DNA from 2 places in the Pseudomonas sp. NPDC096950 genome. Region 2 is predicted to be linked to the other one. Evidence: predicted binding sites of a transcription regulator. Region 2 holds the regulator's gene; the other holds the start of a gene.
What was found. The regulator FliA, encoded in region 2, starts transcription of late flagellar genes. The targets are predictions, from matches to a motif close to CTAAAGTTTNNNNNNNNNNNGCCGNTAA.

Region 1 (4,210 bases), on a different contig from region 2:
CGTGACGACGAAATTCGTCGGACCATTCAGGTCCTGCAACGCCGCACCAAGAACAACCCGGTGTTGATCGGTGAGCCTGGCGTGGGTAAAACCGCCATCGCCGAAGGCCTGGCCCAGCGCATCATCAACGGCGAAGTGCCGGACGGCCTCAAAGGCAAGCGCCTGTTGTCCCTGGACATGGGCTCGCTGATTGCCGGTGCCAAGTACCGTGGCGAGTTCGAAGAGCGCCTGAAATCCCTGCTGAACGAGCTGTCGAAGCAGGAAGGCCAGATCATTCTGTTCATCGACGAACTGCACACTATGGTCGGCGCCGGTAAAGGCGAAGGCTCGATGGATGCGGGCAACATGCTCAAGCCTGCCTTGGCCCGTGGCGAACTGCACTGCGTCGGCGCGACCACGCTCAATGAGTACCGCCAATATATAGAGAAGGACGCGGCCCTTGAGCGGCGCTTCCAGAAAGTCCTGGTGGAAGAACCGAGCGAAGAAGACACCATCGCGATCCTGCGTGGCCTCAAAGAGCGTTATGAGGTTCACCACAAGGTGGCGATCACTGACGGTGCGATTATTGCGGCAGCCAAACTCAGCCATCGCTACATCACCGACCGCCAGTTGCCGGACAAGGCCATCGACCTGATCGACGAGGCTGCCAGCCGTATCCGCATGGAGATCGACTCCAAGCCGGAAGTGCTCGATCGTCTGGAGCGTCGCCTGATTCAGCTGAAGGTGGAATCCCAGGCGCTGAAGAAAGAAAGCGACGACGCGGCGAAGAAACGCCTGGAAAAACTCCAGGAAGAAATCGTCCGCCACGAGCGTGAGTATTCGGACCTCGAAGAAATCTGGAACTCGGAAAAAGCCGAAGTCCAGGGCTCGGCGCAGATCCAGCAGAAAATCGAACAGTCCCGTCAGGAACTGGAAGCTGCCCGCCGTAAAGGCGACCTGAACCGCATGGCCGAGCTGCAATACGGGATCATCCCGGACCTGGAGCGCAGCCTGCAAATGGTCGACCAGCATGGCAAAAGCGAGAACCAGTTACTGCGCAGCAAGGTGACTGAGGAAGAGATCGCGGAAGTCGTGTCGAAGTGGACCGGCATTCCGGTGTCGAAAATGCTCGAAGGCGAGCGCGACAAGCTGATGAAGATGGAAAGCCTGTTGCACCAGCGTGTGATCGGCCAGAACGAAGCGGTGATCGCGGTTTCCAACGCGGTGCGCCGTTCGCGAGCCGGGTTGTCCGATCCGAATCGTCCGAGTGGTTCGTTCATGTTCCTCGGCCCGACCGGCGTCGGTAAAACCGAGCTGTGCAAGGCGTTGGCGGAATTCCTCTTTGATACCGAAGAGGCGATGGTGCGGATTGATATGTCCGAATTCATGGAGAAACACTCCGTGGCCCGGCTGATCGGTGCGCCACCAGGCTACGTAGGCTATGAAGAGGGCGGTTACCTGACTGAGGCGGTGCGTCGCAAGCCTTATTCGGTGATCCTCCTGGACGAGGTCGAGAAGGCCCATCCGGACGTGTTCAACATTCTGCTGCAAGTGCTGGAAGATGGCCGATTGACCGACAGCCATGGCCGCACGGTGGATTTCAAGAACACCGTGATTGTCATGACCTCCAACCTCGGCTCGGTGCAGATCCAGGAACTGGTGGGTGATCGTGAGGCACAACGTGCGGCGGTGATGGATGCGATTTCCACGCACTTCCGGCCGGAGTTCATCAACCGGGTCGACGAAGTGGTGATCTTCGAACCGCTGGCCCGGGATCAGATCGCGGGTATCACCGAGATCCAGTTGGGTCGCCTGCGCAGTCGCCTGACCGAGCGCGAGCTGAAACTGGAGCTCAGCCCTGAGGCGATGGATAAGTTGATCGCCGTCGGCTACGACCCGGTCTATGGCGCACGGCCGCTCAAACGAGCGATCCAGCGCTGGATCGAGAACCCGCTGGCGCAGCTGATTCTGTCCGGGCGTTTCATGCCGGGCGAGACGGCTGTCGGCCGGGTGGAAAACGACGAAATCGTTTTCGACTGAGGCGTGATGCCAGTGAAATAAAGAAGGCCTCGCATTGCGAGGCCTTTTTTTCGCCAGGCTGTTGAACTGAAAGGAAAAGGCTTGTAAAGTGCGCCCCGCAGTAAGTCGCCCGGAAGGGTTTCTGCTCCCCAAGCAGAAATCTGAAATAAGTTGCAAATCATTAACTTGAATGCAATTTAGGGGGTTGACAGAGGTGCTTAAGATTGTAGAATAGCGCGCCTCAGACACACGAACGCAGCGATGCGAACGGGTCGAAGAGACGCAACAAGCTTCACCGTTGTAAATTGAAATATGTAGTTCCGTGATAGCTCAGTCGGTAGAGCAAATGACTGTTAATCATTGGGTCCCAGGTTCGAGTCCTGGTCACGGAGCCAATTTCAAACCGGGGTATAGCGCAGTCCGGTAGCGCGCCTGCTTTGGGAGCAGGATGTCAGGAGTTCGAATCCCCTTACCCCGACCATATTAAAAATCCTCGTATCGAAAGATACGGGGATTTTTTTTGTCTTCGAAAAAGTGCAAACCCGCTTCAAGTCATCGTACAACTTGCCGATAACGAGCCAACGGTGCGCGCACAGCGCGTCCATCCCCAGCCATAAAAACAAAAGGCGCTCGTTATGTTGCTTCGTCAGCTGAATATTGCCCCCCGTGCTGCACTGGGTTTTGCCCTGATCGCGGTGCTGGTGGCGTTGCTCGGGGTGTTCGCACTGGGGCAGATGTCGAGCATTCGTGACAGCGAGGTGGCGGTGGAAAGCCAATGGCTGCCGAGCATCCGTGGCGGCGATGAGATCCGCGAGATCATGCTGCGCATTCGCACCATTTCCCTGCGCATGGCCCTGGACCAGGACCCGAAGAACATCGCCCAGTACCGCAGCCAGATGGACACCCGGGACAAGGAACTGAGCGACAAGATTGCCGCCTACGACAAGCTGGTCAACACCGCTGAAGGCAAGCAGTTGTATGACCAGTTCAAAAGCACCTTCGCCGCCTACCGCTCGGGCATCGCTCAATCGTTTACCCTGGCCGAACAGGGCCGTCGCGATGAGCTGACCAAACTGCTGCTGGTGGACATGAAGACCGTGGTCGATGGCTCCGGCAAACAACTCACTGACCTGGCGGATCTGTTCACCAAACAAGTCGCTGCCGAGAGCCAGAACTCCGCCGCGCACTACGAAACCTCGCGCACCATCGTCAGCCTGTTTATCGCCCTGGCGGCGCTGGCCACCGTCGGCCTGGCGATGTTGCTGACCCGCAGCATCGTGCGTCCCTTGAATGAAGCAGTGAACGCTGCGGAAAGCGTGGCCCGGGGCGATCTGACCAATCCCATCGAAACCCACGGCAGTGATGAAGTCAGCCGTTTGCTCAAGGCGCTGGCGACCATGCAGCAGAACCTGCGTGAAACCCTGCAAGGCATCAGCGGCTCGGCCACCCAACTGGCCACGGCGGCCGATGAATTGAACGCGGTGACCCTCGACAGCACTCAGGGCCTGCAACAGCAGAACAACGAGATCGAGCAGGCCGCGACGGCGGTCAACGAGATGACCACTGCCGTGGAAGAAGTCGCACGCAACGCGGTGTCTACGTCCGACGCTACGCGCCAGTCCAGCGAGTCGGCGCACCTGGGCCAGGAACGGGTCAGCGAAACCGCCAGCGCGATCAGCGCCCTTGCCAATGACGTGCAGCACACCGGTGAGTTGGTGCAGTCCCTGGCCAATCAATCCCAGGACATCGGCAAAGTGCTGGACGTGATTCGTGCCATTGCCGAACAAACCAACCTGCTGGCGCTCAACGCCGCGATCGAGGCGGCGCGGGCGGGGGAGAGTGGTCGCGGGTTCGCGGTAGTGGCCGACGAAGTGCGGGCGCTGGCCCATCGCACCCAGCAGTCGACCCAGGAAATCGAACAAATGGTCCAGGGCATGCGCAGCGGCTCGACCTTGGCGCTGGATTCCATGCAGGCCAGCGCTTCCCGGGCCGCCAGCACCCTGGTCTTGGCCGAACGCGCCGGCGAGGCGTTGCAGACCATTACCGCGTCGGTGCACGAGATTCACGAGCGCAACCTGGTCATCGCCAGCGCAGCTGAAGAACAGGCGCAGGTAGCTCGGGAAGTCGATCGCAACCTGGTGAACATTCGCGACCTGTCGGTGCGTTCGGCTGCGGGTGCCGACCAGACCAGCGCCTCCAGCCATGAGCTGTC
Region 2 (4,210 bases):
GGGCTTTCGACTCGATGCGTTTCGAGCTCAACAGCCTGCGCGAACTGATGGAAGTGCAACTCGGCTCCCTGGCCTGGAATCAGCTGCAAGGCAGCCGTCCGGCCCAGGCCAACCTGTGGCGTCGCCTGCAACGCATCGGCTTGTCCGGCCCGTTGTCCCGCGACCTGCTGGCGCTGATTACCGATATTGAAGAACCTCGCCAGGCCTGGCGCATGTTGCTGGCGCACCTGGCGCGGATGATCGCCACACCGGAAGTCGAGCCACTGGAAGAGGGCGGCGTGATTGCCATGGTCGGCCCTGCCGGCATGGGCAAGACCACCACCCTGGCCAAGCTCGCCGCCCGTTACGTGCTCAAGTACGGCGCGCAAAGCATTGCGCTGGTGAGCATGGACAGCTACCGCATCGGCGCCCAGGAACAACTCAAGACGTTGGGCCGCATTCTTAATGTGTCGGTGACCCACGTCGATCCGGGCCAGTCTCTGGTTCAGGCGTTGGATCCGTTGCTGCGCAAACGCGTGATTCTGATCGATACCGCCGGCCTGCAAGCCAGCGATCCGGCACTGCGCATGCAGCTCGAAAGCCTGGCCGGTCGCGGGATTCGTTCAAAAAATTATCTGGTCCTGGCAACCACCAGCCAGAAACAGGTTCTAACCGCTGCTTATCACAGCTACAAGCGGTGTGGGCTGGCTGGCTGCATCCTGACTAAACTGGATGAAACGGCGAGCCTGGGCGAGGTGTTGAGCCTGGCCATCAGTCATGAATTGCCGGTGGCTTACCTCACCGATGGCCCACGGATTCCAGATGATTTGCATCTGCCGCGGCGTCACCAGTTGGTCAGTCGCGCGGTCAGCGTGCAAATGCAGGAAGAACCCAGCGAAGAAGCCATGGCTGACATGTTCGCTGATATTTACCACAGCCCGACCAAGCAGGTTGGCTGAGGTACTAATGAACAGTTTTTGTACCTACATCGATGGTCTGCCATGCATTGTTCAGTTAATGAACGCGCAGCCAGTAATGTGGCCTCCGTCTATGCAAGACAAGGTAAAGAAATAACATGGGCAGCATGCATCCCGTACAGGTGATCGCGGTGACCGGCGGCAAAGGTGGCGTCGGGAAGACTAACGTGTCAGTGAACTTGTCCCTGGCTCTAGCAGAGCTTGGCCGGCGCGTCATGCTGCTGGACGCCGATCTGGGTCTGGCGAACGTCGACGTTCTGCTGGGACTGACGCCCAAACGGACCCTGGCCGACGTGATCGAAGGCCGCTGCGAGCTGCGCGACGTTCTGTTGCAGGGCCCGGGCGGTATCCGCATCGTGCCGGCCGCGTCCGGCACCCAGAGCATGGTTCATCTGAGCCCGGCCCAACACGCCGGCCTGATCCAGGCTTTCAGCGATATCGGCGACAACCTCGACGTATTGGTGATCGACACTGCTGCGGGTATTGGTGACTCGGTAGTCAGTTTTGTCCGCGCTGCCCAGGAAGTGTTGCTGGTGGTGTGTGACGAGCCGACCTCGATTACCGACGCCTACGCCCTGATCAAGTTGCTGAACCGCGATTACGGCATGAACCGCTTCCGCGTCCTGGCCAACATGGCCCAGAGCCCGCAAGAAGGTCGCAACCTGTTCGCCAAGTTGACCAAGGTCACGGACCGCTTCCTCGACGTCGCCCTACAATACGTTGGTGCCGTGCCTTACGACGAAAGCGTGCGCAAGGCCGTGCAGAAGCAACGTGCTGTCTACGAAGCCTTCCCGCGCTCCAAGTGCGCCCTGGCTTTCAAGGCGATTGCCCAGAAGGTCGACACCTGGCCGCTGCCGGCCAACCCGCGCGGGCATCTGGAATTTTTCGTTGAGCGTCTCGTGCAACAGACCGCAGGACCCGTCCTATGACAGCCAGTGGCTACAACCTCTACAAGAAATCGGCCCGTGATGCGCAATACGAGCTGATCGAGCGTTATGCGCCACTGGTTAAACGCATTGCTTACCACTTGCTGGCGCGTTTGCCGGCCAGTGTCCAGGTGGAAGACCTGATCCAGGCCGGGATGATTGGCCTGCTTGAAGTGTCGACCAAATATGACGCCAGCAAAGGCGCGAGTTTCGAAACGTACGCGGGCATTCGAATCCGTGGCGCGATGCTCGATGAAGTACGCAAGGGGGACTGGGCTCCACGTTCGGTCCACCGCAATACCCGTATGGTCAGCGACGCAATTCGCTCGATTGAAGCTAAAACCGGCCGTGACGCTAAAGATCACGAAGTTGCGGCCGAACTCCAATTGAGTCTCGACGATTATTACGGGATTTTGAACGATACCTTGGGCAGCCGCCTGTTCAGTTTCGACGACCTGTTGCAGGACGGCGAACACGAAGGGCTGCACGAGGATGGCGCCAGTGCTCATCTGGAGCCGTCACGCGATCTGGAAGATGAACGTTTCCAGGCTGCATTGGCGGACGCGATTGCCAATTTGCCGGAGCGTGAGCGACTGGTGTTGGCGCTGTACTACGACGAAGAGCTGAACCTCAAGGAAATCGGTGAGGTCCTGGGTGTCAGCGAATCCCGTGTCAGCCAGTTACACAGCCAGTGCGCGGCCCGCTTGCGGGGGCGTTTGGGGGAGTGGCGAGCGCGCTGAAGGCAGTGTGGGGACACTGCGAACGAGGCTGGTGTGGTGTTGAACTGCAGCGGTCTCGATCTGTTGTGCTCCAGACAGTCATTTGAGTGCTTTGCCGGATTGATTGAAATGGCGCGTCCAGGTGCTGGACGCGTTTAAGACTGCTTGGAGGTCGAATTGGACAAGAACATGAAAATCCTCATCGTTGATGACTTCTCAACGATGCGGCGGATCATTAAAAACCTGTTGCGTGACCTTGGGTTCACCAACACGGTCGAGGCTGACGATGGCACCACTGCCATTCCGGTTCTCAACAGCGGCAGCATCGACTTTCTGGTAACAGACTGGAACATGCCTGGCATGACGGGCATCGACCTGCTGCGCCACGTGCGCGCCGATGAAAAACTCAAGCACTTGCCAGTGCTGATGGTGACCGCTGAAGCCAAGCGCGAACAGATCATCGAAGCGGCCCAGGCCGGTGTTAACGGCTATGTGGTCAAACCCTTCACGGCCCAGGCGTTGAAAGAAAAAATCGAAAAGATTTTCGAACGCATCGGTTGAGCAACTGCGCCACGGGGGAGCTATGGAGCATAACGAATCTTCACAGGGCGATTTTGAATCGACCCTGAAAAAACATGCGGTCGAACTGGTCGAAAGCCTCGAAAAAGGCAGGTTCGGCGACGCTGTGCAACTGATCCATGAGCTCAACCAGACCCGTGACCGCGGCCTGTACCAGGAAGTGGGCAAGCTCACTCGCGAGCTGCATAGCGCGATCGTCAATTTCCAGATTGACCCGAACATGCCGCAAGCCGAGGAAGTCTCGCAGATCACGGATGCCACCGAGCGTCTGGGGTATGTGGTCAAGCTGACCGAGGCCGCTGCCAACCGCACCATGGACCTGGTGGAAAACGCCACGCCGCTGGTCAATGGCCTGAGCCAGGAAGCCCAGGCGTTGAGCACCGACTGGGGACGCTTCATGCGTCGCGAAGTCGGGGCTGAAGAGTTCCGTGAGCTGGCCCGGCGAGTCGACGGTTTCCTGACACGCAGTAGCGAAGACAATCGCACGGTGTCGAGCAACCTCAACGACATTCTGCTGGCCCAGGATTACCAGGACCTCACCGGTCAAGTGATCAAGCGCGTGACCCAATTGGTCACCGAAGTTGAAAGCAACCTGCTCAAGCTCGTGCTCATGGCCAGCCAGGTAGACCGCTTTGCGGGTATCGAACATGACCGTGAAGCGATGCTGGCTGAAAAAGATCCGCAAAAACATCTCTCTCAGGGTGAAGGTCCGCAGATTCATGCCGATAAAAGAGAAGACGTTGTGTCCGGTCAGGACGATGTGGACGATTTGTTATCCAGCCTAGGATTTTAGAGTTTTAGGATTTTAGGTTTTTTAGGTTTTTAGACCTTGGGAGCACCCCCTTAATGAGCTTCGGCGCCGATGAAGAGATCCTTCAGGATTTCCTGGTTGAGGCCGGCGAGATTCTAGAGCAACTGTCCGAACAGCTGGTCGAGCTGGAAAGCCGACCGGATGATGCGGACTTGCTCAATGCAATTTTTCGCGGTTTTCACACTGTAAAAGGGGGCGCCGGCTTCCTCCAGCTCAATG

Region 1: ACIQY3_RS28075 (methyl-accepting chemotaxis protein) is a predicted target of FliA. The motif match lies at 2,545-2,572, and genes of this name have one in related genera.

What each region holds. Positions count from the first base shown of each region.
Region 1 covers NZ_JBIWEL010000025.1:25,900-30,109, forward strand. The annotation lists gene clpB (ATP-dependent chaperone ClpB) at 1-2,019, shown strand, start outside; tRNA gene ACIQY3_RS28065 (tRNA-Asn) at 2,318-2,393, shown strand; tRNA gene ACIQY3_RS28070 (tRNA-Pro) at 2,403-2,479, shown strand; gene ACIQY3_RS28075 (methyl-accepting chemotaxis protein) at 2,634-4,210, shown strand, end outside.
Region 2 covers NZ_JBIWEL010000002.1:494,865-499,074, forward strand. The annotation lists gene flhF (flagellar biosynthesis protein FlhF) at 1-938, shown strand, start outside; gene fleN (flagellar synthesis regulator FleN) at 1,055-1,885, shown strand; gene fliA (RNA polymerase sigma factor FliA) at 1,882-2,622, shown strand; gene ACIQY3_RS06705 (chemotaxis response regulator CheY) at 2,791-3,162, shown strand; gene ACIQY3_RS06710 (protein phosphatase CheZ) at 3,185-3,973, shown strand; gene ACIQY3_RS06715 (chemotaxis protein CheA) at 4,027-4,210, shown strand, end outside.